Linked DNA regions of Caballeronia sp. TF1N1. The protein of the gene in region 1 interacts with the protein of each later gene in a pairwise test. Links are inferred from orthologs where the notes say so. Each region holds a gene or a part of one and is shown on either strand. Other genes may lie near its edges. The genes, in order: odhB and lpdA.

Region 1 (15,026 bases):
GATGGCCGGACCGGCCTGGACCTGACGGCTGCTCGAAGTGAGGAAGCGGCCCCAGCCGAACGCGTCGAAACCGAAGCCCGCGGCGAGGTTGATGTCCGGGAAGAACTCGGCCTTCGCTTCCTTGATGTTGTGCGTCGCCGACTCGACCTGCCAGCGTGCCGCGACGATGTCCGGACGGCGCGCGACGAGGTCGGCGGGCACGTTGTCGGGCAGCGCGACGGTGACGTTCGAATTGATCACCGGATTGGCGATCTGCAGGCCGCGATCCGGACCCTTGCCCAACAGCGCCGCGAGCTGATAGCGCACCGACTCGATTTGGCCGTCGAGTTCGCTGAGGTTGGTCTGGCTCGTCGCGGTGTTGCCTTCGGCGGTGCGGCGTTCCACGTTGGTATCGAGACCGGCGGTCACGCGTCCGTTGGTGATGCGGCCCACGTTCTCGCGATTCGAAATCTCGCGCTGGGTGACATCGCGCAGTGCGTAAAGCAACGCAAGCTGGTTATACGTGCGCGCCACCGACGCCGCGAGCGTGACGCGCGCCTGCTGCATGTCGGCCTCGGCCGCCTTTTCCAGCGAGACCGCTTGATTCAGACGCGCGCGATTCTTGCCCCAGAGGTCGAGATCCCAAGACGCGCTGGCAAGCACGTTGTTCTCGCTGAACCACGTTCCACCGTAGGGCGGCGGAAACAGCGCGTTGGCGGAGTAGAGCTCGCGAGTCCACGAATACGAACCGTTGACCTTAGGCGACAGCGCCGAACGCGAGGTTTCGATATACGACGATGCCTTTGCAATTCGCGATTGCGCCTGCGCAATGCTCGGATTGTCCGCGAGCGCTTCGTCGATGAGTTGCGGCAATTGCGGGTCGCCGAACTGCTTTGCCCAGTCGAGCGACGGCCACTGGCCGCCTTGTCCCGGCACGCTTTGCGTGGCGCTGTAATTGTCGGGTGTGGCGATCGTCTTGTCGCTCGAAATGCCCGAATAGTTCGCGCATCCGGCGATTGCCAGCGCGGCAGCGGCGGCCGCCAACGCGGTCTTCGCGCTTCCCGGCAGCCCGATGCCTCGGAGCGCCGGCAAGGATAGGTGTTTCATCGCTCGTCTCTTGAGATGAGAATTAAAGATGGACGTTGCAATCATTTTTTTGCGCCGCAGCGGCGGATTTGCTTGTCATCGCAATGACGTCGCGGGCTTGTCGTTTGCGCTCAACGCGAGGGCTGCGGCGGAGTCGCACGAGTTTGCCAGTACGCGTCGCAGCATGCTCTTGAGAAAGCCGACTTCTTCGGGCGTGAAGCCTGCAAGAAGATTGTCCAGGACGCTCGTGAAGATGGCGGGCACTTGTTCGGCCATCACGCGGCCGTCTTCGGTGAGCGCAAGTCGAACCACGCGCCGGTCCGCCTCGCTGCGCACGCGCGACAGCAGGCCGCGCTTCTCCAGCCGGTCGATCAGACGCGTGACCGCGCTTGCGTCGATACCGTACTCACGTGCAATATCCGCCGCCGTCGCGCATTTGCCCACCGCCAGCATGAACATAATGCTCGCCTGCGTTCCGGTAATGCCGAGCTCGGAGGAGGTGTGCTGCGTCACCATGTTCCACATGGTCGAGCGCACCCGGCTGATGAGGTAGCCCACGCTTTCGCTCAGGACGTAATCGCCGATGCCAGCGGGTTTCGGAGCCTCACTCATTGTAAATTCTTGTGCGGTCGCAATAATTGACTAGGCAGTATTATAGGTAGGGCAACATGTCGCTGCAAGAATCTTTTCCAGGAACGCTTAATAATCGGCCGGGGCGGCCCGCCGCACTAAGCCGAGAGCGTTTTTCACATAGCTGACGCGGCGGCGGCGCAACATCGCAATTACGGGTCGCGGCCTATTGTCAGAAAGTGACTTCCGTGCGTGCTATAATTTACGGTTCTCACCGCGCCGGGACCGTGATTCACATGCAACTGCGCCGACTGACGAGCCGTCCGAAGTAACAAGCGAAGTAACGAGCCAAGTACCCGCGAAGTACAAGACGAAGTACCCGCGAAGTACAAGAACTACGTCCGAAAGACATAAGCCGGACGGAATGCAGCGCACAAGGAACTTGCGCGCTGCCGGACAAGCTCAGTCGGAACAGCATTGCGTCAAAGACGGCCTGCCGAGCCACGACGCCTCCTTATCCAGAATGTTCTGGATGGACTCAGGCCTGCTTCGACGGCGCATAACCAAGATACCTTCTATGACTCGCGCCCTACGCAATATCGCAATCATCGCCCACGTCGACCACGGCAAGACCACGCTCGTCGACCAGTTGCTCCGTCAATCGGGCACGTTCCGGGAAAACCAACAGGTCGCGGAACGGGTCATGGACTCGAACGACATCGAAAAAGAACGTGGCATCACGATCCTGGCGAAGAATTGCGCGGTCGAATACGAAGGCACGCACATCAATATCGTCGACACGCCGGGACACGCCGACTTCGGCGGTGAAGTGGAGCGTGTGCTCTCCATGGTCGATTCCGTGCTGTTGCTCGTCGACGCCGTCGAAGGCCCGATGCCGCAAACGCGCTTCGTGACCAAGAAGGCGCTCGCGCTCGGGCTTAAGCCCATCGTCGTCATCAACAAGGTGGACCGTCCGGGCGCGCGTATCGACTGGGTAATTAACCAGACGTTCGATCTGTTCGACAAGCTGGGCGCGACCGAAGAGCAACTCGACTTCCCGATCGTCTACGCGTCGGGCCTGAACGGCTATGCCGGTCTCGACCCCGAAGTGCGCGAAGGCACCATGCGTCCGCTCTTCGAAGCCATTCTGGAACACGTGCCGGTGCGCCCGTCGGACCCAGATGGTCCCCTGCAACTGCAGATCACTTCGCTCGACTACAACTCGTATGTCGGCCGTATCGGCGTGGGTCGCGTGGCGCGCGGCCGTATTCGCCCGGGCATGCAAGTGGCCGTGCGTTCGGGTCCGGACGGCGCGATCATCAATCGCAAGATCAATCAGGTGCTGTCGTTCCACGGCCTCGAGCGCGTGCAGGTCGAAGAAGCGCAAGCAGGCGACATCGTGCTGATCAACGGTATCGAGGAAATCGGTATCGGCGTGACCATCTGCGCGCCGGAAAATCCCGAAGCGCTGCCCATGATCACCGTCGACGAACCCACGCTCACGATGAACTTCCTCGTGAACTCGTCGCCGCTCGCGGGCAAGGAAGGCAAGTTCGTGACGAGCCGCCAGATTCGCGACCGTCTCACGAAGGAACTGAACCACAACGTGGCGCTGCGCGTGAAAGACACGGGCGACGAAACCACGTTCGAAGTGTCGGGTCGCGGCGAACTGCATCTGACCATTCTGGTCGAGAACATGCGCCGTGAAGGTTACGAACTCGCCGTGTCGCGTCCGCGCGTGGTGCTGCAGGAAATCGACGGCGTGAAGCACGAGCCGTATGAAAACCTGACGGTCGATATCGAAGACCAGCATCAGGGTGGCGTGATGGAAGAACTCGGCCGTCGCAAGGGCGAAATGCTCGACATGACGTCCGACGGCCGTGGCCGTACGCGTCTCGAATACAAGATTTCGGCGCGCGGTCTGATCGGTTTCCAGAGCGAATTCCTGACGCTTACGCGCGGCACGGGTCTGATGAGCCATACGTTCGACTCGTACTCGCCGGTGAAGGAAGGTTCGGTCGGCGAACGTCGCAACGGCGTGCTGATCTCGCAAGACGATGGCGCCGCTGTCGCCTATGCACTGTGGAAGCTGCAGGATCGCGGCCGCATGTTCGTGACGCCGGGCGACGCGCTGTACGAAGGCATGATCATCGGTATCCATAGCCGCGACAACGACCTGGTCGTGAACCCGATCAAGGGTAAGCAGCTTACCAACGTGCGCGCATCGGGTACGGACGAAGCCGTGCGTCTCGTGCCGCCGGTTCAGCTGTCGCTGGAATACGCGGTCGAGTTCATCGACGACGACGAACTCGTCGAGGTGACGCCGCAGTCCATCCGCCTGCGCAAGCGTCATCTGAAGGAACACGAGCGTCGTCGCGCGAGCCGTGAAGGCGCAACCGACTAATGCGTTCGTTCGCATGCATGTGACAAAGCCGCCTTCCGGCGGCTTTTTTTATCTCATCGCTAAAGCTTCCGAAAGCGCTGCCGACGCGCGCGCAATAACATCGCTTGCTTATCGCGCGAATGCCCGCACATCTGCGTTACAGAAGGGCGAAGCCGAGGCTCCAAGGTGCGACCACCTGTCATATGACGATTGGTTCTGTGCTATGCTAATCGGATTAGCTGTCGCTTTTTAGGTCCTTCCAAGCAGACTTGATTCGCGCAATCCGCTAAACGGTCAGGCCGTGGCGCGGAAGGTTTCTTAACCCGCACTTCCTCGAGAAACTCGAAGAAAGGTGAGCGTAAAATGATGAAGCAATTCCAGTCGAACTCCTATTTGTTCGGCGGTAACGCTCCGTACGTAGAAGAACTGTACGAGCAATATCTAGACAACCCGGCGTCGGTCCCCGAGACCTGGCGCACCTATTTCGACGCGCTTCAGAACGTGCCAGCATCCGACGGCACGGCTCAGAGCGACGTGGCTCACGGCCCTATCGTCGAATCCTTTGCGCAGCGCGCGAAGTCCAACGCCTTCGTTCCTCGTGAAGGCGGCGGCGAAGATCTCGCCACCGCGCGCAAGCAGGTCTACGTCCAGTCACTGATCGGCGCATATCGCTTCCTCGGCTCGCAACTGGCCGACCTCGATCCGCTCAAGCGCCGCGAGCGTCCGCATATTCCTGAACTCGAACCTGCGTTCTACGACTTCACCGAAGCCGACATGGACCAGACGTTCAGCGCCACGAACCTGTATTTCGGTTTCGAGCGCGCGAGCCTGCGCGAGATCGTCAAGGCATTGCGTGACACGTATTGCGGCAAGATCGGCGCCGAATACATGTACATCAGCGACCCTGAACAAAAGCGCTGGTGGAAAGAGAAGCTCGAGTCGACGCGTTCGACGCCCAACTTCTCGAACGACAAGAAGAAGCACATCCTGAATCGCCTGACGGCCGCCGAAGGCCTCGAGCGTTTCCTGCACACCAAGTACGTCGGTCAGAAGCGCTTCTCGCTGGAAGGCGGCGAGAGCTTCATCGCGTCGATGGACGAAGTCGTCCGTCACGCAGGCGCGAACGGCGTGCAGGAAATCGTCATCGGCATGGCGCACCGCGGGCGTCTGAACGTGCTGGTCAATACGCTCGGCAAGATGCCCGCCGACCTCTTCGCCGAATTCGAAGGCAAGCACGTCGATGACCTGCCGGCTGGCGACGTCAAGTATCACAAGGGTTTCTCGTCGGACGTCTCGACCGATGGCGGCCCGGTTCACCTGTCGCTCGCGTTCAACCCGTCGCATCTGGAAATCGTGAACCCGGTGGTCGAAGGGTCGGCGAAGGCGCGGATGGATCGCCGTGGCGACGAAGAAGGCCTGCAAGTGCTGCCGGTGCAGATTCACGGCGACGCCGCTTTCGCGGGCCAGGGCGTCGTGATGGAAACGCTGAATCTCGCGCAGACGCGCGGCTACGGCACGCACGGCACGCTGCATATCGTCATCAACAATCAGATCGGTTTCACGACCTCGGACCCGCGCGACTCGCGCTCGACGCTGTACTGCTCGGACGTCGTCAAGATGATCGAAGCGCCGGTGCTGCACGTGAACGGCGACGATCCCGAAGCCGTGGTGCTCGCCACGCAGCTCGCCATCGACTTCCGCACGAAGTTCCATAAGGACGTGGTCGTCGATATCGTCTGCTTCCGCAAGCTCGGCCACAACGAGCAGGACACGCCGGCGGTCACGCAGCCGCTGATGTACAAGACCATTGCCAAGCATCCGGGCACGCGCGCGCTGTATGCCGAAAAGCTCGTGCAGCAAGGCGTCATCACGCCCGAAGTCGCGGACGAATACGTCAAGGCGTACCGTACGGCAATGGACGAAGGTCACCACACCATCGACCCGGTGCTCTCGAACTATAAGAGCAAGTACGCGGTCGACTGGGTGCCGTTCCTGAATCGCAAGTGGACCGACGCGGCCGACACCGCCGTGCCGCTCGCCGAACTCAAGCGGCTGGCCGAGCGCATCACCACGATCCCGGAAAACTTCAAGGTGCATCCGCTCGTCGAGCGCGTGATCAACGATCGCCGCGCCATGGGCCGTGGCGAAGCCAAGCTCGACTGGGGCATGGGCGAGCATCTCGCGTTCGCGTCGCTGGTCGCTTCGGGTTATGCGGTGCGTCTGACGGGTCAGGACTCGGGCCGCGGCACGTTCACGCACCGTCACGCGGTGCTGCACGATCAGAACCGCGAACGCTGGAACGACGGCACGTACATTCCGCTGCAGAACATCGCCGAAGGTCAGGCCAAGTTCTCGGTGATCGACTCCGTGTTGTCCGAAGAAGCCGTGCTCGGTTTCGAATACGGTTATTCGACCGCCGAGCCGAACACGTTCGTCGCGTGGGAAGCGCAGTTCGGCGACTTCGTGAACGGCGCGCAGGTCGTGATCGACCAGTTCATCTCGTCGGGCGAAGTGAAATGGGGCCGCGTCTCGGGTCTCACCATGCTGCTGCCGCACGGCTACGAAGGTCAAGGTCCGGAGCACTCGTCGGCACGTATCGAACGTTTCCTGCAGTTGTGCGCGGATCACAACATGCAAGTGGTGCAGCCCACCACGCCGGCGCAAATCTTCCATCTGTTGCGCCGCCAGATGATCCGCTTGTTCAGAAAGCCGCTGATCATCGCCACGCCGAAGTCGCTTCTGCGTCACAAGGAAGCCGTGTCGGACCTGTCGGAACTGGCGAAGGGTTCGTTCCAGCCGGTCATCGGCGAAGTGGACGAAGCCATCGACGCGAAGAAGGTCAAGCGCGTGGTCGTCTGCTCGGGCCGCGTGTATTACGACATCGTCGCGCATCGCCGCGAAGCGAAGAGCAACGACGTCGCCATCGTGCGTATCGAGCAGCTCTATCCGTTCGCGCACAAGCAGTTCGACGCGGAACTCAAGAAATACGAGAACGCGACCGAAGTGGTCTGGGTGCAGGACGAGCCGCAGAACCAGGGCGCCTGGTTCTACATCGAGCACCATCTGCGTGAAGGCATGAAGGACGGCATGAAGCTCGCATATAGCGGCCGTCCGGCTTCGGCTTCGCCCGCGGTCGGTTATTACGCGAAGCACTACGAGCAACAGAAGGCGCTCGTGGAAGGCGCGTTCGGCCGCCTCAAGGGCGCGCAGGTGATCGCGAAGTAACACGGCTTGACGGGACCGCGCGGGCAAGGCTCGCCGGTCCCGTACGCGAAACGCGCATCGAATGCGGCGTCAGGTCGCCGTGCATCGCGTCGCTCGCATTCATACAGACACGTATCAGGACAAAACAGAAATGGCTATCGTAGAAGTCAAGGTTCCCCAGCTTTCGGAGTCGGTTTCAGAAGCGACCATGCTGCAGTGGAAGAAGAAGCCGGGCGAGGCTGTCGCCCAGGACGAAATCCTCATCGAAATCGAGACCGACAAGGTCGTGCTCGAAGTGCCCGCACCGTCCGCCGGCGTGCTGGCGCAAGTCATCAAGCATGACGGCGATATCGTCGCCGCCGATGAAATTATCGCGAAGATCGACACCGAAGCCAAGGCCGGTGAAGCACCGGCGGCCGCCGCCGCTGGCGACGCGGAAGTGAAACCGGCGCCCGAAGCCGAGCCTGCCGCCGCATCGGCTGCTGCTCCGGCGGCCGCGCAAGGTTCGGCGCAAGCCACGGGCGGTGCCGCATCGCCTTCGGCCACGAAGATTCTGGCCGAGAAGGGCGTATCCGCGGACCAGGTTGCAGGCTCCGGCCGCGACGGCCGCATCACGAAGGGCGATGCACTCAGCGCTTCGGCATCCTCCGCTGCCGCGCCCGCCAAGGCTGCTGCTCCGGCACCCGCCACCGCACCGGCTCCGGCTGCCGCACGCGCCGCGAAGCCGTCGCTGCCGGACGTGAAGGCGCCCGCATCGGCGGATCAGTGGCTCAAGGATCGCCCGGAACAACGCGTGCCGATGTCGCGTCTGCGTGCGCGTATCGCCGAGCGTCTGCTCGAATCGCAGCAGACCAACGCCATCCTGACGACGTTCAACGAAGTCAACATGGCGCCGGTCATGGATCTGCGCAACAAGTACAAGGACCGCTTCGAAAAGGAACATGGCGTGAAGCTCGGCTTCATGTCGTTCTTCGTGAAGGCCGCCGTGCACGCCCTGAAGAAGTTCCCGCTCGTAAACGCGTCGATCGACGGTAACGATATCGTCTATCACGGTTACTTCGACATCGGTATCGCGGTCGGTTCGCCGCGTGGTCTCGTCGTGCCCATTCTGCGTAATGCAGATCAGATGAGCCTCGCCGACATCGAAAAGAAGATCGCCGAATTCGGTCAGAAGGCGAAGGACGGCAAGCTGTCCATCGACGAAATGACGGGCGGCACGTTCTCCATCTCGAATGGCGGCGTGTTCGGCTCCATGCTGTCGACGCCTATCATCAACCCGCCGCAGTCCGCGATTCTCGGCGTGCACGCCACGAAGGAACGCGCCGTGGTGGAAAACGGCCAGATCGTGATCCGCCCGATGAACTATCTGGCGCTGTCTTACGATCACCGCATCATCGACGGCCGCGAGGCCGTGCTGTCGCTCGTCGCCATGAAGGACGCGCTGGAAGATCCGGCTCGTCTGCTGCTCGACCTGTAAGCGTAGAACGCATGTTGCCCTGGTGCGCGCGATAGGCTCGCGCGCACCGTGAAGGGCGTCTCCGCATGAGCGGAGTCATATCAAGGGAAAGTCATGTCCAAGGAATTTGATGTCGTCGTGATCGGCGCGGGCCCCGGTGGCTATATCGCGGCCATTCGCGCAGCGCAGCTCGGCAAGTCGGTTGCGTGTATCGAGAAGTGGAAGAATCCGGCGGGCACGCTCAAGCTCGGCGGTACGTGTCTGAACGTGGGCTGCATTCCGTCGAAGGCGCTGCTCGCGTCGTCGGAAGAGTTCGAGAACACGGCGAAGCATCTGGGCGATCACGGCATCAGCGTGTCGGACGTGAAGCTCGATGTCTCGAAGATGCTCGCGCGCAAGGACGGCATCGTCGAGAAGATGACGAAGGGCATCGAGTTCCTGTTCCGCAAGAACAAGATCACGTGGCTCAAGGGTCACGGCAAGTTCGCCGGCAAGACCGAGGCCGGCGTGCAGATCGAAGTGTCGGGCGAAGGCGAAACGGAAACGGTCACGGCGAAGAACGTGATCATCGCCACGGGTTCGAAGGCGCGTCATCTGCCGAATATTCCGGTCGACAACAAGATCGTCGCCGACAACGAAGGCGCGTTGTCCTTCGACGCCGTGCCGAAGAAGCTCGCCGTGATCGGTGCGGGCGTGATCGGTCTGGAACTGGGTTCGGTGTGGCGCCGTCTCGGCGCGGACGTGACCGTGCTCGAAGCGCTGCCGCAGTTCCTCGGCGCAGCGGACGAAGCGCTCGCGCGTGAAGCCGCGAAGCAATTCAAGAAGCAGGGCCTCGACATTCACCTCGGCGTGAAGATCGGCGAAGTGAAGACCACGGAGAGCGGCGTTTCCATCGCGTACACGGACAGCACGGGTAATGCAAAGACGCTGGAAGCGGACCGCCTGATCGTGTCCATCGGCCGCGTGCCGAACACGGACAATCTCGGTCTGGAAGCAATCGGCCTGAAGGCCAACGAGCGCGGTTTCATCGACGTGGACGAACACTGCGCGACCGCCGTGCCGAACGTGTACGCAATCGGCGACGTGGTGCGCGGCCCGATGCTCGCGCACAAGGCGGAAGACGAAGGCGTGGCGGTGGCGGAGATCATCGACGGTCAGAAGCCGCATATCGACTACAACTGCATTCCGTGGGTCATCTACACGGAACCGGAAATCGCGTGGGTCGGCAAGACCGAGCAGCAGCTCAAGGCGGAAGGGCGCGAGTTCAAGTCCGGCCAGTTCCCGATGATGGCCAATGGCCGCGCATTGGGTATCGGCCGTGCGGATGGCTTCGTCAAGATGATCGCGGACGCGAAGACCGACGAGATTCTCGGCGTGCATATCATCGCGGCCGACGCGTCGGACCTGATCGCGGAAGCCGTGGTGGCGATGGAGTTCAAGGCGGCCGCCGAAGACATCGGCCGCATTTGCCATCCGCATCCGTCGCTTTCCGAAGTCATGCGCGAAGCGGCGCTCGCAGTCGATAAACGCGCGCTGAACATGTAAGTTCCCCGGGTCTGGAAGGACCCGGCCGGACTCGGCCCGGCTCGGCCGGCATCGCAACGAAGGCGAGCGGATCAAACCGTTCGCCTTCGTCACATTCAACGGCATCAGCGCTACAAGCCGCATCATGAACGTCACCGAATACTACGAAAACGAGCTGCGCACGCGGGGCTATCGATCGGACGAGGCGCAGCTCGCGGCGGTCGCGCGGCTGCAGCGCTGTTACGACGAATGGATCTCCTATAAGTCGCGCCGCTCGAACGCAATCATGAAGTTTCTCGTGCATCCGGAGCTGCCGCGCGGCGTGTACCTTTGGGGCGGCGTCGGGCGCGGCAAGAGCTTTCTGATGGACAGCTTCTATGCGGTCGTGCCGGTGCAGCGCAAGACGCGTTTGCATTTTCACGAGTTCATGCGCGAGGTGCATCGCGAACTGGAAGACCTCAAGGGCCAGGCCGATCCGCTCGACGAACTCGCGCGGCGCATCGCGAAGCGTTACCGGCTGATCTGCTTCGACGAGTTCCACGTCTCCGATATCGCCGACGCGATGATTCTTTATCGCCTGCTCGATCGCCTCTTCACCAACGGCGTGCAGTTCGTGATGACGTCCAATTACGAGCCGGACACGTTGTACCCGGAAGGCCTGCATCGCGACAGGCTGCTGCCGGCTATCGAGCTCATCAAGAAGCATCTCGACGTCCTGAATGTCGATGCCGGCACCGACTATCGCAGACTGACGCTTTCGACCGTACAGGCCTATCACACGCCGCTCGGCGCAGCCGCGGATAAAGCCTTGCGCGACGACTTCGCGAAGCTCGCCGCCGTGCCGGACGAAAGTCCGCTGCTGCATATCGAGAAGCGCGAGCTCAAGGCCCTGCGTCGCGCGGACGGCGTCGTCTGGTTCGATTTCGCGACCTTGTGCGGCGGACCGCGTTCGCAGAACGATTACCTCGAACTCGCGAGCCGCTTTCACGCCGTGATTCTGTCGGACGTGCCGCAGATGTCACCGCGCATGGCATCGGAAGCGCGTCGCTTTACGTGGCTCATCGACGTGTTCTACGACCACAAGGTCAAGCTGCTGATGTCGGCGGCGGTGCCCGCCGAAGACCTGTACGTGGAAGGACCGATGGCCAATGAATTCGCGCGCACGGTATCGCGCATCGTGGAAATGCAGTCGAAGGAATATCTGGAGTCGCCGCGCCGTCTATCGGATATCTCACTGACCTAATACCGAGAAACCAAAAATAGCCGTTCAGCCAATTGGCGTAAGGCTTGTCGGGCTTTTTCAAGATTAGGAGGACTCTTATTTCCCCGCTTTGGTGCGCTCGGTATCGTTGCCGGGTACAGCAAATTGGAGAAATTAACGTGAAGCCCTACCGCGACATGTCCGACGAAGAATGGCAAATGGTGGCGCCATTGCTCCCCGAGCTGAGGCCGCGTTCCGAATTGCGCGGTCGGCCGCTCGCCAACACCCGCGCCGTGCTAAATGGCGTGCTCTGGGTCATGTATAGCGGCGCGTCGTGGTCCACCATGCCGCGCAAATACCCGTCGTATCAGACGTGTCACCGGCGCTTCAAGGCGTGGCACGAATCGGGCGTGCTGCTGCGCGTGATGACGCAGTTGTTCGGCCCGGCGGGCGAGTCCCTTTACGCGTTGATGACTTCTCGCATGCGCGTTCCGGCGGAGCTTCCATCGCTCATGGAAGAAAGCGTCGAAGCGGAACGCCGCGCTGCGTGACATCGGCCACGTGCGAAGCGTCTGCAAAGCGTCTGCAAAGCGTCTGCAAAGAGGATGCAAAACGAAAACCGGCCTTGGCCGGTTTTTTCATTTGAGCGAGATCACTGACGCAACCATGTCTGCGAGCGCCCCAGGAGCGACACGCCGATATACCCGCGCACCACGAGTTTCTGTCCGCCGTCCTCGAGCTTCATCTTGCACTTGTAGAGCTTGCCGTTTTCAGGGTCGAGAATCTGCCCGTCTTCCCAGGTGTCGCCGTTCTGCCTGAGACCGGTGATGATGGTCATGCCTTTCACCAGTTGATCGCGCCGCTCGTCGGTGCAGGCCGTGCAGCGCCGCTCCGGATGATCGAATTCGCCGATGCCGCGCACCACGCGTCCCGACAACTGGCCGCTGCCGTCGTCGACGATCTGAATGATCGCCTTCGGCTTGCCCGTGGCATCGTCGATAGTCTGCCATGTGCCAACGGGCGTAGGCGCTTGCGCAAATGCGCTTGCCGCCGACAACGCGAAGAGCGCAGCGGCGCATGCGCGGCTGATCGCACGCTTCATAGGGTGTCTCCTTTTTCTAATCGTCATCCCGCGCGCTGGTACGGCGGGTCGCGTCAGCATACGAGAAAGCCGTATCTGCGTCTGAGAGGAAACGTTCTAGCCAACAACGCGCTACCGTGCGCCGCGCAAGCCGGCTTCGAGCGTGGCGAAGGTGCGGGCGTCGGTGCGATCGAAATTGAGCGGCGTCACCGCAATGCGTCGGGCCGCCACGTTCGCCGTCTCGCTGTCGGGCGCATTCTCACGTGCGCCGCGTTGAAAGCGTAGCCAGTAGTAATCGAGACCGCGGAGGTCGACTTCCGCGATGACGTCGATACCTTCCACGAGCCCGACGCCTTGCCGCGTCACGGTAAGCGGACCGGCGGCTTCTGCATCGCAATCGGGGAAATTGATGTTGAGACACGTCGGCGCGTCGTGTGAGATGGCGAGCAACTGACGGATCACGCCGGGCGCGAGCGCGCTCGCCGTGTCCCAGCGCACGTTGTCGCGATCTGAAAATGTCTGGCTCAACGCGATGGACGGCAAGCCGAGCAGCAAGCCTGTCATGGCTGCGCCGACCGTGCCGGAAAACATGGTCTCGACGCCAAGATTTGCACCGCGATTGATGCCGGAAAGCACGAGATCGGGCGGCGCGTCTTTCATGAGATGGCGCGCGGCCATCACGACGCAGTCGCCGGGTGTGCCTTGCACGCCGAAGCGCCGTTCGCCCTGACGCGACACGCGCAACGGCGAATGAAGACTGATGGAGTGCGACGTGCCGCTCTGATCGTGCTCGGGTGCGATCACCCAGACTTCGTGCGCGATTTCGCGGGCGACGGCTTCGAGCACGGCAAGGCCGGGGGCGTCGATGCCGTCGTCGTTGGTCAGCAGCACACGTTGAACGATGGGTTCAGTAGCGGACATCGCGAATCACTCCTTGGTCGGTTGTGAATGAGATCAACCGATTATTACAGAGATCGCGACGCCGAATGAGTGTCAAGCGCGTGCCAAGCGCGTGCCAAGCGCGCGTCTTTAGCGAACGCCCAACCCGCGCAATACGGCATTGCCGTCTTCGGTCAGCCGGACTTTCGGTGCGCCCGCTTCGGGAGACACGATTTCGACGTAGCCATATTCCTGCAACGAAGCGACATCCGGCGTCGCGGCCATGGCGTCGATCGGCGCGTGCAAAAGCAAAAGCAGCGTGGCGATTTCGTGATGGCTGAGCAGCCGTTTGATGGCCCGCACGGGCGCCGAAGCGGAAGCTAAACGGAGGTTCATGGACCGAACTCCTTGGTTGTTACATGACGATTCTGGGCGCCGGTGACATCCGGCAGCCGACGTTGATGTCGATGAAGTCCGGCAAGGTTAGAAGCCGATTCTTAGGCGAAACTTAAAATTAACCGATGCCGGGAAATCGCGCTCGTTACAGCGTGTGTCGTCAAGTCAGCGAGCACTTCAGAGCGCCGCCATCAGAAGCGATAGTCGGGATTTTTCGGGTCGAACGTCAGGTCGTCGAAGGGCTTGGGATCGATGCGTTCGAGCACGATGCTTTCGAACTGCTCGCCGTCGTTATCGAACGATTCGATGCTGCGCAAAAGCGGACGCGTCAGATCGAGACCGAGCACTTCGCGCTTGGCGTAGAAGTCGGGCTGGCCGCTCGGCGTATCGTAGGTGAGGGCGACGACGCGCACACCGTCGATGGTCCGCACATCGACGCTGGCCGGCCGCGTGATGCCCGCTTCGATGAAGCGGCGGCCTTCGTCGATGAAACGCTGCGTAATGGCGTCGATGCTGAGTTCGCGGATCGAATGATTCGACTGCGCGCGCGCAAAGGCGCCGTCGATCTTCGTCCACATGGGCACCACGCCGAACAGCCCGCCCAGATGCCCGTATAGCTCACGAGGACGCGTCGAATCGTCGTAGATGATCTCCTGGCCCGCATGCGCGCCGTCGGGCAACCATTTGGCGTAGATGCGCAGCGGTTCGCGCGTCACGCGCACGAGCATGTGATCGGCGCGCTTCGGCCATTTTCCCTTCACGCGTTCGCGCCGCCACATGGTGAATTCGCACGATGCAAAGCGGTGCGTGCCCGCGCTCAAGTAACGCGGCAGCGTGTGAGGATCGAGCGACTGGAAGAGTGCGACGAGTTGCTCGTCGTCGAGCGCCGCAAGCTCGCCGCTCGCCGCCGCGCTGGTCAGCCACGCAACCTGCTGATCGGCATCGAGCGTGGCGACGCGGTCCGCGCCAACCTGTGCGTACGCGTGCGATTCGAACAGCGCGAACATCGCGAGCAGCAGAAAACACAGGCTCGCATAGGCGAGCCGCCAGTTCGTGATGCGGCGCAATTGCACTGACGGCACTGGCGGCACTGGCGGCATGAGTTCTCCGATTGGACCAGTGATGCTACTCCTTAAGCTTCGCGCGTTCAGCATCGCGTAATTCGCGTCGCAAAACCTTGCCGATGGTCGAAAGCGGCAGAGAATCCCGAAACTCCACGAACGCCGGCATCTTGTAGCCGGTCAGATGTAAACGGGCGAAGGCGAGG
Region 2 (15,113 bases), 610 kb from region 1 along the record:
AAAGGTAGTCAACCCACGGCTTTGAAATTGCAACAAAAACGGGCCAATCGTCATAAAACCTTACAAAGTTCTTGGGGACATCGGAGCACGCCGGGTGTCTCATTGTTATCACTGCAACGAACTAATCAACGACATGAAATCCGCAGTTGCTGGACTTTTGATCGCGTCATCGGCTTTGGTACTAGGCGGCTGCGCGGTTTATCCCGATGGATCATCCTACGGTGGCGGATATCCCGCCGCGGGCTACGCCGATCCCGGCTATGGCTACGACGCGTACGGCGCGCCGGTGGTCGTTCAGCCCGGCGTAGCGGTGGGCGGCGGCTACTACTCCGGTCCTGGCCCCGCTTACTACGGTCCTGGCCCCGGCCGCTATTGGGATGACGGTCCAGGCTGGCGTCGTCCGCCATCGGGCAACTGGAATCGCGGGGACTATCCGCGTGGGCGCCCGCCGCAAGGAAATAATCAGCCGCAACAAGCGGGTGGCGGACATCAGCCGGGTGGTGGTCAGCCACCGCAAGCCGGTGGAGGCCGTCCGGTGGGCGGACCGCCGCCTCAACAGGCAGGCGGAGGCGCGCCGTTGCCGCGAGCCGTCGGCGGCGTCCCGCCGGGACGTCCGCAGGCGCCCGCCGCGAATCCTGGCGGAAACGGTGGCGGCAATGGCGGCTACCATCGCGGTGGCGATCAAGGTGGTGGCGCCGGTGGCGGTGGCGGACACGGCGGCAACCAGCGAAGCTCGCTCGGGCCAATCGGCGGATAACGCGTCGATTGCGCGGAGCGCTAAAAAGCCGTGCCGGGTCGAACCGGCGCGGCTTTTTCACATCGCTTTCGTGGAAACACGCTTACCCGAGATGCGTGCCTTTCGCCTTATATAGTTCGCGGAAGGTGCGCCCGACCGGCGCGGGCATATCGCGTGTTTCGGTCCATCCGGCGCCGAATGGCATGCGCGATATCGTCTTTCTCTTTCCGCCCATGACTTCAAGCACGCGCACCGCGAGTTTCGTAAAAAGCGCATAAGCGACTGGCCGAAGCGCGAAGTAACCCCACACGGCGAGCGCCGCGCGTTCGGTCCAGGGGCGCAGATGGCGTTCGGTCTGCTTTTCGCGCAGTTTGCGCAGCAGGTCGGACAGCGGAATACCCACCGGGCACACGCTGTTGCATTCGCCGCATAGCGTTGCGGCTTGCGGCAGATCGAGCGCCTTGTCGATGCCCACATAAGCCGGCGTCAACACCGAACCCATCGGTCCGGGATAAACCCAGCCATACGCATGACCGCCGATCTTTTGATACACCGGGCAGTGATTCATGCACGCGCCACAGCGAATACACCGCAGCATCTCCTGAAACTCGCCGCCGATAAGCCCGGTGCGCCCGCCATCGACGAGCACGAAATACATATGCTCGGGCCCGTCCCGCTCGCCCGTCGCGCGGGGGCCGGTCAGCAGTGAGAAGTAATTGGAAATGGTCTGCCCGGTCGCCGAACGCGGCAGCAGACGCATTGCGGTGGCGAGATCTTCGAGCGTCGGCAGAATCTTCTCGATGCCTGTCACCGCGACGTGCACGCGCGGCATCACGGTACACATGCCTTCGTTGCCTTCGTTCGTGACAACTGCCACCGAGCCGGTTTCCGCGATCAAAAAGTTGCCGCCCGTCACGCCCATATCGGCGGACATGAAATGCGGGCGCAGCACCTCGCGCGCCTCGCGGGTCATGTCGGGGATGTCCGTGAGACGCGGCTTGCCGTGCGTCTTCGCGAAGAGATCGGCGATCTGCTCCTTGTCCTTATGAACCACGGGCGCAATGATGTGGCTCGGCGGCTCGTTGTCGTTGATCTGCAGGATGTATTCGCCGAGATCGGTTTCGATGGACTGCACGCCCATTTCGCCGAGCACGCGATTCAGTTGCATCTCTTCCGAGACCATCGACTTGGTCTTGATGACCTTTTTCACGCCATGCGCGCGCGCGATGTCCGCGACGAGCCGCGCGGCATCCTGCGTCGATTCCGCGTAGAGCACGGTCGCGCCACGGCGCGTCGCCTCGCGTTCGAAGGTTTCGAGCCATACGTCGAGGTTGTCGAGCGCGCGATTGCGGCGCTCCTTCAGCGCGGCGCGCGTCGCCTCGAAGTCGATATCGAGCACCGCGCTCGCCCGCGCGCTCACGAATTTGGTCGAGAGCTTGGTGAGGTTCTGCTGCAGACGCTCATCGGCGAGTTTGCTGCCGGCGCGCGCCTTGAAGTGCATCGTCTGGACTTGCATGGGCTCGCTCGTTCGTCAGTTGCGGATGGAGTCGGATGCGTCGCCGGCAAGCACTTGCGCGATATGCAGCACACGCGTGCTCGTGTCGCCGGTGCGCCTCAAGCGCCCTTCTATATTCAGCATGCAGCCGAGATCGCCCAGCACGACGGTAGCCGCGCCGCTCGCCTTGATGTTGGCGCACTTTTCATCGACGATGGCCGTCGAAATGTCGCCGTACTTCACCGCGAACGTGCCGCCGAAACCGCAGCAATGTTCGCAGCCCGCCATCTCGGTCACGGGCACGCCCGCTTGTGCGAGCAAATCGCGCGGCTGCGCCTTCACGCCGAGCTCACGCAGGCCCGAGCAGGAATCGTGATAGGTCACGGCGCCTTCGAACACACCGGGCTCCATGCGCGCCTTGGCAACATTCACGAGAAAATCCGTGAGTTCGAAGACGCGCGGTTGCAAGCGCGCGAAGCGATTCATGAGTTGCGGATCGTCGCGGAAGAGATCGCCGTAATGCGCGCGGATCATTCCGCCGCACGAACCCGACGGCACCACCACGTAGTCGAATTGTTCGAATTCCCGCAGTGTCTTTTCGGCGAGATCGCGTGCAAGCCTGCGATCGCCGGAGTTATACGCGGGCTGGCCGCAGCAGGTTTGCGCGGGCGGCACGCTCACCGTAAAACCCGCGCGCTCGATCAGCTTGATGACCGAAAAGCCGATCTCCGGCCGCATCATGTCGATGAGGCACGTGACGAATAGTCCGACTTGCATGGTGGAGCGTTTCCTGTTTTCTCGAGATTTTCTAAGATGCACGCCGATTATCCGCGAAGCGGCGGTGGTTCGGGCACTCCCCAACCGCCGACCGCGTTTTCACATTATGAGATACAATTGCGCATCCGTAGTTTGACGCATCAACCGATTTCCACGATGAGCGATACGAACCCGGAATCCAAAACCTCCATTCAGGTGATCGAACGCATGATGCGTCTGCTGGACGCGCTTGCCGGCCACACCGATCCCGTCAGCCTGAAGGAACTCTCCCAAAGCACCGATCTGCATCCTTCCACGGCGCACCGCATCCTGAACGACATGGTGCTTTGCCGGCTGGTGGACCGCTCCGATCCAGGCACGTATCGGCTCGGCATGCGTCTGCTCGAACTGGGCAATCTGGTCAAGGCGCGCCTTTCGGTGCGCGAGGCCGCGATGCCGCCGATGCGCGAACTGCATCGGCAAACGGGACAGACGGTCAACCTCTCGGTGCGTCAGGGCGACGAAATCGTCTATATCGAGCGGGCTTATTCCGAACGCTCCGGCATGCAGGTCGTTCGCGCGATCGGTGGACGCGCGCCGCTGCATCTGACTTCGGTCGGCAAGCTCTTCCTCGCCGCCGACGAAACCACGCGCGTGCGCGCCTACGCCATGCGCACGGGTCTTTCGGGCCACACACAGAACAGCATCACCGATCTGTCGAAGCTGGAACGTGAGTTGTCGTTCGTGCGGCAACAGGCTTGCGCGCGCGATAACGAAGAACTCGAACTGGGCGTGCGCTGTATCGCGGCGGGCATTTACGACGATACCGGGCGGCTCGTCGCGGGCTTGTCGTTGTCGGCGCCGGCCGATCGTCTCCAAGACGCGTGGCTCAAGCAACTCAGTCATACGGCGCTGGAGATCTCGCGCTCGCTGGGTTATCACCCCGAGCCGGTTGCAGCCGCATCGCGCTGAATCTTGCGTTAGAAACGCTGCTTCAAAGACAAAAAGCCGGACGGGTCGAGAGACCCATCCGGCTTTCTGCTTATTCAAACGTGCTTAGGGGTTCGTGCCGCTACCCATATCCGCACTCATGATGCGCGGTTCGCCGAGCGTATCGAGGAACGAACGCAGGCGGCCGGCATCCGCGAAACGCGAATACTTGCCGTAGGAATCGAGCAGCACGATCACGACCGGGCGGCCGTTGACCGTTGCCTGCATCACCAGGCACTCGCCCGCTTCGTTGATGAAGCCGGTCTTCTGCAAACCGATATCCCACGACGCATTACGCACCAGCGCGTTCGTGCTGTTGTAGGCGAGATTGCGCTTGCCGGTGAAGACTTCGTAGCTGCGATCCGTCGAGAACTTGCGGATGAGCGGATATTGATACGCCGCGTTCACCATCTTCACGAGATCGCGTGCGCTCGAAACGTTGAGGCTCGTGAGACCCGTGGAGTTCTCGAAATGCGTGTCGGTCATGCCGAGCGACTTCGCTTTCGCGTTCATTGCCGCGATGAAAGCCGGCCGGCCACCCGGGTAATAGCGCGACAACGCAGCCGCCGCGCGATTTTCCGATGCCATGAGCGCGATATGCAGCATATCCTCGCGATTGAGCTCCGAGCCGACGGCGAGCCGCGAGCCCGTGAACTTCTCGTAATCGCGATCTTCGTCGGTCACCGTCATTTCGTCGGTGAGCGGCAAGTGCGAGTCGAGCGTGACCATGGCCGTCATCAACTTGGTGATGGACGCGATAGGCACGACGGCGCGCGAATTCTTGTCGAAAAGCGTTTCGGACGTGTTCTGGTCCACCACATAGGCCACGCTCGAACGCAGCGCCAGGCTGTCGGGCGTTTCATGCAAACCGAACGCCGAACCGACCGAGGTGGCACGCGGCTGATACGCCACCGAGTGCACTGCGGCGCGGCGCGAGCGCGGGTCCATGCGGTAATTCACTCGACGCTTGCGGGAAGCCCGGGGTACGTCGTCGTCTTCGGCGGCGACCTTGGCTACGCGGGCGGCACGGCCCGATTTCGCCGATGTCTTCGCCACACGAGCAGGCTTTTCGGCCTTCTCGGCGGAAGCAGTGGACTTCGCGGATTTCTTGACGGATTTGGTTGCGGTGGCGGTTTTTGCGAGGGCTTCAGCCGGAGCCGCTGCAAAGGACGTCGCTACAGCGATGGAAATGGCGATCGACAACGCGGAGCGCAGCGCTACGCCATGAACCACCTTAAACGACGAAAACATTTCGGTTTTCATTAGTGTTCTGTTGGGCGGCTGGAGAGTACCGCCAAGTGTAGTGAAGCTACGAAATTTAAGCAATATTAAGCACTTATCGGCACTCGTTAAACCGAGTTGTAAGCCACGATTGCTTATCGTTACACAACGCGCGCTTTGATCGGAAAAAACGATCGCGCTTTGCAGCAGTGCTGCCAACAGCGCGCTTTTATACGAGACGACAAGCGCACTATCGGCAAAACTTTCTGCAACTTGAGCCAGGAATCGCGGATTCGGGTCTGAAAGACAGCGAAGCGAAAATTCGAAGAAGGCTGCGTGCGGTGGACGGATGCGGCGTCAACACAACAACAACGCAACCGACAGTCGAAATGTTAACGTCTCTTCAACAATTTGGTGTACGGCGTCATCCTAAAAATAGGACTTACTACAGAAACATCTCATCTTTCTTGCCGATGCGAGTTTCCAGCATGGCATCGACGGGACATGATTCTGTCGTCTTAGCGTGCTTTCATAACGCTCCTATCCGGTTGAGAGCGTCTCGCAACGCCACGCCCTGCGGCGGTGCATAGGGTTTTCACCAAGCAGCAGCGCATGCCGGTGAGATCTAACTTAAGCCATTGTTTAACAAGACCTTTCGGCCTATTGTGCAATGCACAAAAAGCGCTTGACATCTATCGGAATATCTCTAAAATGGCTTCATGTTGCGACGCACCAATCGCACTTTGCAGTAACCGGCCGCAACGGCGCGCCGGATCTACCAAACCACGACCCGCGTTGATGGGTCGACTATCAGGAGCCTGAGATGACCCTGTTGACCCCCGAGCAAATCGCCGCCGCACAAAAAGCTAACTTCGACACGCTGTTTGGCCTCACGAACAAGGCATTCGAAGGTATCGAAAAGCTGGTCGAACTGAATCTGCAAGTCGTGAAGTCCACCCTGGCCGAAAGCCAGGAGAACACCCAGCGCGCGCTGTCGGTCAAGGACGCACAAGAACTCCTCTCGCTGCAAGCAAGCCTCACGCAGCCGGTCGCCGAGAAGGTTCTGTCGTACGGCCGTCATCTGTATGAAATTGCGTCGTCCACGCAAGCTGAATTCGCTCGCGTTGCTGAAGCGCAGTACGAAGAGCAAAACCGCAAGGTGCAATCGCTCGTCGACAACGTCGCGAAGAACGCACCGGCTGGTTCGGAAACCGCAGTCGCGGTCATGAAGTCGGCCATCACCGCCGCCAACACGACGTACGAAACGGTTCACAAGGCAACGAAGCAAGCTGTCGAAATCGCTGAAAGCAACTTCAACGCAGCCGCCACGGCCGCCACGAAGGCCGCTACGCAAGCGACCGAACAAGCTACGCGCACCGCCAAGAAGACGGTTGCGTAAGTTCGAAGCCGGGTTCGCCCGGTTGACGAAGCAAGAATCACGAAAAACCCGGCCTCGCGCCGGGTTTTTTGTCGTCTGTTGGTTCGAAAAAACGGCTTTCGCCTCACGCTTTCGAGCGCGCAGCTCAAAAGCAAAAGCGCGCTTCCGTGAAGAAGCGCGCTTCGCTCGACACCCTCTTGCGGCCGCTTACTTCTTGCGCTGCGGCGGCAAGTCCGTACAGACGCCTTCGTACAACTCCGCCGCCATGCCGATGGATTCGCCCAAGGTCGGATGCGGGTGGATGGTCTTGCCGATGTCCGTGGCATCCGCGCCCATCTCGACCGCGAGACACACTTCGCTGATCAGATCGCCCGCGTTCAATCCGACGATCCCGCCGCCGATCACGCGATGCGTCGCTTCATCGAAAATCAGCTTGGTGAAGCCCTCGTCGCGACCATTGGCGATCGCGCGGCCCGAAGCGGCCCACGGGAACACCGCCTTGCCGTACTTGATGCCTTCGGCCTTGCACTGGTCTTCGGTCTTGCCGGCCCACGCCACTTCCGGATCGGTATAAGCCACCGACGGAATTTGCAGCACATCGAAGTACGCCTTCTCGCCATGCGCCGCTTCCGCCGCGACGTGGCCTTCGTGCACGGCCTTGTGCGCGAGCATCGGCTGGCCAACGAGATCGCCGATCGCAAAAATATGCTCGACGTTCGTACGCAGTTGCTTGTCGACGTTGATGAAGCCGCGATCCGTCACCGCGACGCCCGCCTTGTCCGCGCCGATCTTCCCGCCGTTCGGACTGCGGCCCACGGCCAGCAACACGAGGTCGTAACGCTGCGCTTCGGTCGGCGCCTTGTCGCCCTCGAACGTCACGTAAATGCCGTCGTCCTTGGCTTCCGCCTTGGTCGTCTTGGTCTTCAGCATGACGTTGGCGAAGCGCTTCGCGTTGTACTTCTCCCAGACCTTCACGAGATCGCGGTCGGCGCCCATCATCAGACCGTCGAGCATTTCGACGACATCGATTTCGGAGCCGAGTGACGCATAAACCGTCGCCATTTCCAGCCCGATGATTCCGCCGCCCACCACCAGCATGCGCTTCGGAATCTGACGCAGTTCGAGCGCGCCGGTCGAGTCGACCACGCGCGGATCGTCCGGGAAGAACGGCAACTTCACCGCCTGCGAACCCGCCGCGATGATCGCCTTCTTGAACTTGACGACCTTCTTGCCGCCGTCGCCCTGCACTTCCATGTGGTTCGGATCGACGAACGTACCGACGCCCGTCACCACCTGTACCTTGCGCGCCTTCGCCATGCCCGCGAGACCGCCGGTCAGCTTCTTGACGACGCCTTCCTTGAAGCCGCGCAGCTTGTCCAGATCGATGCTCGGCTTGCCGAACGTGATGCCGTGCGATTCGAGATGCTTGGCTTCGTCGAGCACGAGCGCGGTATGCAGCAGCGCCTTCGACGGAATGCAGCCGACGTTCAGACACACGCCGCCCAGGGTCGCATAGCGTTCGACGAGCACGGTACTCATGCCGAGATCCGCTGCGCGGAACGCCGCCGAATAGCCGCCGGGGCCTGCGCCGAGCACGAGCATGTCGCACTCGACATCCGCGCTGCCCGAATAACTGCCTGCCTTCGGCGCGGGCGCGGCGCTCGCCTTTTCGGCGGGCTGCGGTTGCGCGGCCGTCGGCTTGGTCGGCACTTCGCTCACGCCTCCGCCCTGACCTTCGAGCGTCAGAATCACGCTGCCTTCGGAGACGTTGTCGCCCAGCTTGACCTTCAGTTCCTTCACGGTGCCCGCGGCGGGCGAAGGCACATCCATGGTCGCCTTGTCGGATTCGAGCGTGACGAGCGATTGCTCCTTCTCGACCGTATCGCCCGGCTTCACATGGATCTCGATGACCGGAATGTCCTTGAAGTCGCCGATATCCGGCACCTTCACGTCCTGTGCGCCGCCGCCCGACGCCGCGGGCGCGGGTGCAGCCGGCTTTGCGGACGACGCTTCCTTCGGCGCTTCGGCCTTAGGTTCCGCAGCGGCGCTCGCGCCTTCGGTTTCGATCATCGCGATGACCGAGCCTTGCGAGACTTTGTCGCCCTGTTTGACCTTCACTTCCTTGATCGTGCCTGCCTGATCGGCGGGCACTTCCATGGTGGCCTTATCGGTTTCGAGCGTGATGACGCCCTGTTCCTTTTCGATGGCGTCGCCGGGCTTGATATTGACTTCGATGACATCGACATCGGAGAAGTCGCCGATGTCGGGTACTTTTAGTTCGACGAGACTCATATTTGTCCCCTATGTCGACCAGAGCCGGTGCCTGAAGCGCCTGACCCGGGTCCCATGCAAGATGATGGCGAAGAAGAGCGGTTGGAGCAGGCGCGCGCACCGAAGCACGCGCCGGTCCCAGCGTCTCACGTGTCTTGCCCGCACAATCGAGCGAGGAAGACACGCGCCACTTTTTTAGAGAATCACCCGGCGGAAGTCCGCCAGAATGCCCGCGAGATAGGCGTTGAAGCGCGCCGCCTCCGCACCGTCGACGACGCGGTGGTCATACGACAGCGACAGCGGCAACGTGAGGCGCGGCACGAACTGCTTGCCGTCCCACACCGGCTTCATCGCGCCACGCGACAGACCCAGGATGGCCACTTCCGGCGCGTTGATGATCGGCGTGAAGTTCGTGCCACCGATGCCGCCCAGCGAAGAAATCGAGAAGCAGCCGCCTTGCATCTGGTCCGGCTTCAGCTTGCCTTCGCGAGCGAGCTTCGAGAGATCCGTCATCTCCTTCGCGATATCCATCAAGCCCTTCTTGTCGGCGTCGCGGATCACCGGGACGACGAGGCCGTTCGGTGTATCGGCCGCGAAGCCAACGTGGAAATACTTCTTGAAGACGAGGTTGTCGCCGTCGAGACTCGCGTTGAAGGTCGGGAATTTCTTCAGCGCGGAAACCACTGCCTTGATGACGAAAGCCAGCATCGTGATCTTGATGCCCGACTTCTCGTTTTCCTTGTTCAGCTTCACGCGCAGCGCTTCGAGCTCGGTGATGTCCGCTTCGTCGTTGTTCGTGACGTGCGGGATCATCACCCAGTTGCGATGCAGGTTCGCACCCGAGATCTTCTTGATGCGCGACAGCGGCTTTGGATCGACAGGACCGAACTTCGTGAAGTCGATCTTCGGCCACGGCAGCAAGTTGAGGTCGCCACCGCCGCCAGCCGGCGCGGCAACCGCGGCGGGCGCTGCGCCCTGACCCGACATGACGCCCTTCACGAACGCGGTGATGTCGCCTTGCGTGATGCGGCCTTTCGGACCGGAACCGCGCACGCGCGTGACATCGACGCCGAGTTCGCGCGCGAACTTGCGCACCGAAGGCGACGCGTGGCTCGACGTGCGTGTGCCATCGCCTGCGGGAATCGCGGGCGCCTGCGCGAGCGCGGACGGCTGCGCGGGCGCGGGCGCGGGTTTGGCGGGCGCATCGGGCGGCGCTTCGACCGGCTTCGGCGCTTCCTGCTTCGGCGCCTCCTGCTTGGGCGCGGAAGCGGCCGGGCTGCTTTCGCCGCCTTCGAGAATCAGAATCAGCGTGCCTTCTGACACCGTATCGCCGAGCTTGACCTTCAATTCCTTGACGGTGCCGGCGGCAGGCGAAGGCACATCCATGGTCGCCTTGTCGGATTCGAGCGTGACGAGCGACTGCTCCTTCTCCACCTTGTCGCCAACCTTCACACCGATTTCGATGACCGGGATATCCGTGAAGTCGCCGATATCCGGCACCTTCACTTCCACCGATCCGCCGCCGCTCGAAGCCTGAGCGGCTTGCGCGGGCTGCGACTGCGTGGTCGTGCCGGCGGGCGCTTCCTGCTTGGCGGGCGCGTCGGCTTGGGCGGGCGCGGAAGCGCCGCTTTCCAATACGACGATCAACGTGCCTTCCGACACGTTATCGCCCACTTTGACTTTTACTTCCTTGACCGTGCCCGCGGAGGAGCTCGGTACATCCATGGTGGCCTTGTCGGATTCCAGCGTGACGAGGGACTGTTCCTGTTCAACGACATCGCCCACCTTGACCAGAACCTCGATCACGGGAATGTCCTTGAAATCGCCGATGTCCGGCACTTTGACTTCGATCGCTTGACTCATTATTAGTGTCTCCTGTGTTGCATGCGGCGCGCCCCCGCTTCGGGAGCGCGCCGCATCACAACGCACGGGGGCGATGCCTTTAGACGGTCATCGGGTTGGGTTTAGCCGGGTCGAGGTTGTACTTCTTGATCGCCTCAGCGACGACCTTGCGCTCGATCGTGCCTTCGTCGGCGAGCGCGTTGAGCGCGGCCAGCGTGACCCAGTAGCGGTCGACTTCGAAGAAGTGGCGCAGTGCTTCGCGCGTGTCCGAGCGGCCGTAGCCGTCGGTGCCGAGCACCACGAACTTGTTCGGGACATAGGCGCGAATCTGGTCGACGAGCGCGCGGATGTAATCCGTCGACGCGATCACCGGACCTTGCGCGCCCTTGAGCAGCTTGGTGACATGCGGCACTTGCTTTTCGTCGGCCGGATGCAGCAGATTCCAGCGGTCGATTGCCTGACCTTCGCGAGCCAGTTCCGTGAAGCTCGGCACGCTCCACAGGTCGGCGGCCACGCCCCAGTCGTTCTTGAGCAAGTCGGCGGCGGCGATCACTTCGTTGAAGATCGTGCCCGCGCCCATCAACTGGACGCGCGGACCCTTTGCCGCGCCTTCGGCCTTCCTGAACGCGTACATGCCCTTGATGATGTCCGCGGCAACCGACTCGCCTTGCGGAATCGCCGGATGCTCGTAGTTCTCGTTCATCACGGTGATGTAGTAATACACATCTTCCTGGTCGGCGACCATGCGGCGCAGGCCGTCCTGCATGATGACCGCGAGTTCGTAACCGAAGGTCGGGTCGTAGCTCACACAGTTCGGGATCGATGCTGCCCACAGCAGCGAGTGGCCGTCTTCGTGCTGCAGGCCTTCGCCGTTGAGCGTCGTGCGCCCAGCGGTGCCGCCCAGCAGGAAGCCGCGCGAACGCATGTCGCCCGCCGCCCAGGCCAGGTCGCCGATGCGCTGGAAGCCGAACATCGAGTAGAAGATGTAGAACGGGATCATGATCTCGCCGTGCGTCGAATACGACGTCGCGGCCGCGATCCAGTCACACATGCCACCGGCTTCGTTGATGCCTTCCTGCAGAATCTGCCCGGTTTCCGATTCCTTGTAGAACATCAGCTGGTCGGAGTCTTCGGGAATGTACTTCTGGCCGTCTTGATTCCAGATCCCGATCTGGCGGAAGAGGCCTTCCATGCCGAAAGTACGCGACTCGTCCGGCACGATCGGCACGATACGCTTGCCGATGGCCTTGTCCTTCAAGAGGATGTTGAGCACCCGCACGAACGCCATCGTCGTGGAGATTTCGCGGCCTTCGCCCGTGCCCTTGAGCAGCGGCTCGAATGCCGACAGTTCCGGCACCGGCAGCGACTCCGCCTTCTCGCGGCGCGACGGCAGATAGCCACCCAGTTCCTGACGGCGGGCGCGCATGTATTCCAGTTCCTTCGAGCCTTCCTCGAAGGTGAGATACGGCACGTCGGCGATCTGTTCGTCGGTCAACGGCAGACGGAACTGGTCGCGGAATTTCTTCAGCGTGTCGATCGGCAGCTTTTTCTGCTGGTGCGTGATGTTCATGGCCTGGCCGTGTTCGCCCATGCCATAACCCTTGATGGTCTTGGCGAGGATCACGGTAGGCGAGCCCTTCGACTTCTGCGCCTGATCGTAAGCCGCGTAGATCTTGTGCGGATCGTGGCCGCCGCGGTTCAGGTTCCAGATGTCTTCATCGGACCAGTCGGCCACCAGCGCCTTCAGTTCCGGCGTGTTGAAGAAGTGCTCGCGCACGAACGCGCCCGATTCCGACTTGTAGGTCTGGTACTCGCCGTCGACCACTTCCATCATGCGGCGCATGAGCGCGCCGGTCTTGTCGCGTGCGAAGAGCGCGTCCCAGCGGCTGCCCCAGATTACCTTGACGACGTTCCAGCCAGCGCCACGGAATTCGCTTTCGAGTTCCTGGATGATCTTGCCGTTGCCGCGCACCGGACCGTCCAGACGCTGCAAGTTGCAGTTGATGACGAACACGAGGTTGTCCAGACGCTCGCGCCCGGCCATGCCGATTGCGCCGAGCGATTCCGGCTCGTCCGTTTCGCCGTCGCCCAGGAACGCCCAGACTTTGCGGCCCTGCGTCTTCACGATACCGCGCGCTTCCATGTACTTCATGAAACGCGCCTGATAGATGGCCATGATCGGGCCCAGGCCCATGGACACCGTCGGGAATTGCCAGAAGTCCGGCATCAGCCACGGATGCGGATACGAGGAGATTCCCTCGCCGCCCACTTCCTGACGGAAGTTGTTGAGCTGCGCCTCGGTCAGACGGCCGAGCAGGAACGCGCGCGAGTAGACGCCCGGCGACGAGTGACCCTGCACGAACACGAGATCGCCGCCATGTTCCTTCGACGGTGCGTGCCAAAAGTGATTGAAGCCGACGTCGTAGAGCGTCGCCGCCGAAGCAAACGAAGCGATGTGACCGCCGACATTGGTGTCCTTGCCCGCGCGCAACACCATGGCGATGGCGTTCCAGCGCGTGTACGAACGAATGCGGTGCTCGATGTCCTGGTCGCCCGGAATCTTGGCCTGGCCGGCGACGGGAATCGTATTGATATAGGGCGTATTCGCCGAAAACGGCAGATGCTCGCCATGCACGCGGGCGAATTCGATCTGCTTTTCGATCAGGTAGTGCGCGCGATCAGGACCGACTGCCGAAATGACGCCGTCGAGTGCGTCGAGCCACTCGGCGGTTTCCTGAGGATCGTCGTCTTTGGCATTGGCGACATATTTGAGAACTTCGTCGGGTACAGCGGACATGCTCGTCTCCTGATGTGAGGATCGCTCTAAGAACCGCCGACAGTCGCCCGCCGAAAACCGGGCACTGGCCGCGTGCCGGCAATTCTAAATAGGGTCCAGACTTTGTAGCAAGGAATTTTTCGAATCATGAGAGATGATCTCATAATGCGGAAAATTGCTGCAATGCACCGTCCGATAAGGCTTTTTTAATCAGACTTTTCTCCTCCTTTTCCCGCAATTGAGCCGTCTCTAGCACCTTTTTACGCTAATTAACAATCAGACGCTGCGTTACAATCGCTTCCATGTTGACCGATCGGCTTCTCGCACGCTCGGCGCGGGTCGCGCGCAAGCCGACCGACTCGTCGCCCACCCGCTGGCACCACGGACCGTGGTGGTCGAACTCCTATTTACTCACGCCGCTCATCTCGATCCTCGTTTTTCTGGTCGTCATGAGCCTGATTCTCTGGAGTCTCAACCGCCGCGAGCAGCAGCAGCAGGAAGACACGCTATACCGGAACGTCGCCTGGGCCCAGCAACAGATTCGTCTTTCGATGACGGGTGCGCAAGAGCAGATCCAGGCGTTATCGCGAGACATCGCAAGCGGTCATGGCGACCCTCAGACATTCCAGACGTCTTCCACCGACATCATGCAGGGGCATCCCGAGATCCTCTACATGAACTGGTACACGAGCCAGCACAAACCGCGCTGGCCCAATACGCCGCTGCCGGTACTCGGGTCGCGGCTCGCCAAACCCAACGACACGCAGATGGACGAAGCGGTGCAGGCCGCCTTCGAGGAAGCGCGCACGACGCGTCGCCAGGTTTATTCGCCCTTACTCTACGACGACCTCGGCAACGGCTACATCACCTTGCAAACGCCGGTGTTTCGCGACCGCGAATTCCTCGGGTCCATCGCGGCGGTGTTTTCCATCGAAGGCATTCTGAAGCACGACATTCCGAGCGAGCTGTCGGCGAAGTACAAGATCTCCATCACCGATCTGAACAATCGCGAACTCGCGACGACATCGAGCCGTCCACGCCTGCCGCGCGACATGTTCTACGATCTGCCGCTCGATCCGCCCGGCCAGGGGTTGTCGGTGCGCGTGTATTCGTATCCGCAGCTCACGAACTTCACGAACAACACGCTGGTGTGGCTCGTCGCCGGCCTGTCGTGCTTCGTGCTCTGGAGCTTGTGGAGTCTCTGGAAGCACACGCGTCAGCGCTTCGAGGCGCAACAGGCGCTTTACGCCGAAGCGTTCTTCCGCCGCGCGATGGAAAACTCCGTCTTGATCGGCATGCGCGTGCTCGACATGCACGGCCGCATCACGCACGTGAATCCCGCGTTCTGCCGCATGACGGGTTGGGACGAAAGCGATCTCGTCGGCAAGAACGCGCCGTTTCCGTACTGGCCGCGCGATGCCTATCCCGAGATGCAGCGCCAACTCGACATGACGCTGCGCGGCAAGGCGCCCTCTTCCGGTTTCGAGTTGCGCGTGCGCCGTAAGGACGGTTCGTTCTTCCACGCGCGTCTTTACGTGTCGCCGTTGATCGACAGTTCGGGCCGCCAGACCGGCTGGATGTCGTCGATGACGGACATCACCGAACCCAAGCGCGCGCGCGAAGAGCTCGCCGCGGCCCACGAACGCTT

What was found.
Region 2: the proteins of odhB (region 1) and lpdA interact in binary tests that used the Escherichia coli proteins (3 or more experiments, as listed by UniProt). The link is inferred for Caballeronia sp. TF1N1 from one-to-one orthologs.

The regions. Positions count from the first base shown.
Region 1 is NZ_CP084626.1:1,707,786-1,722,811, reverse strand. Bases 6,705-9,536 are described here. They hold odhB (2-oxoglutarate dehydrogenase complex dihydrolipoyllysine-residue succinyltransferase), read left to right. Parts: upstream 6,705-7,373; coding sequence 7,374-8,699; downstream 8,700-9,536. Other genes in these bases: lpdA (dihydrolipoyl dehydrogenase), read left to right, coding at 8,793-9,536; LDZ28_RS07935 (2-oxoglutarate dehydrogenase E1 component), read left to right, coding at 6,705-7,243. In the rest of the region: LDZ28_RS07950 (efflux transporter outer membrane subunit), read right to left, coding at 1-1,086; LDZ28_RS07945 (MarR family winged helix-turn-helix transcriptional regulator), read right to left, coding at 1,162-1,677; translational GTPase TypA, read left to right, coding at 2,213-4,039; more of LDZ28_RS07935, read left to right, coding at 4,382-6,704; more of lpdA, read left to right, coding at 9,537-10,223; cell division protein ZapE, read left to right, coding at 10,348-11,445; LDZ28_RS07915 (transposase), read left to right, coding at 11,583-11,954; LDZ28_RS07910 (DUF2147 domain-containing protein), read right to left, coding at 12,056-12,505; 5'/3'-nucleotidase SurE, read right to left, coding at 12,617-13,405; LDZ28_RS07900 (hypothetical protein), read right to left, coding at 13,514-13,759; LDZ28_RS07895 (DUF1571 domain-containing protein), read right to left, coding at 13,951-14,859; LDZ28_RS07890 (AMP-binding protein), read right to left, coding at 14,885-15,026. UniProt on the Escherichia coli protein: E2 component of the 2-oxoglutarate dehydrogenase (OGDH) complex which catalyzes the second step in the conversion of 2-oxoglutarate to succinyl-CoA and CO(2).
Region 2 is NZ_CP084626.1:1,094,077-1,109,189, reverse strand. The notes cover bases 6,156-9,074. They hold lpdA (dihydrolipoyl dehydrogenase), read right to left. Parts: upstream 8,527-9,074; coding sequence 6,784-8,526; downstream 6,156-6,783. Other genes in these bases: aceF (dihydrolipoyllysine-residue acetyltransferase), read right to left, coding at 9,043-9,074; LDZ28_RS05010 (phasin family protein), read left to right, coding at 6,156-6,597. Outside these bases: LDZ28_RS05035 (hypothetical protein), read left to right, coding at 134-757; LDZ28_RS05030 (lactate utilization protein B), read right to left, coding at 840-2,252; LDZ28_RS05025 ((Fe-S)-binding protein), read right to left, coding at 2,268-3,008; LDZ28_RS05020 (IclR family transcriptional regulator), read left to right, coding at 3,165-3,959; pbpG (D-alanyl-D-alanine endopeptidase), read right to left, coding at 4,044-5,240; more of LDZ28_RS05010, read left to right, coding at 6,022-6,155; more of aceF, read right to left, coding at 9,075-10,710; aceE (pyruvate dehydrogenase (acetyl-transferring), homodimeric type), read right to left, coding at 10,790-13,486; oxygen sensor histidine kinase FixL, read left to right, coding at 13,768-15,113. UniProt on the Escherichia coli protein: Lipoamide dehydrogenase is a component of the glycine cleavage system as well as of the alpha-ketoacid dehydrogenase complexes.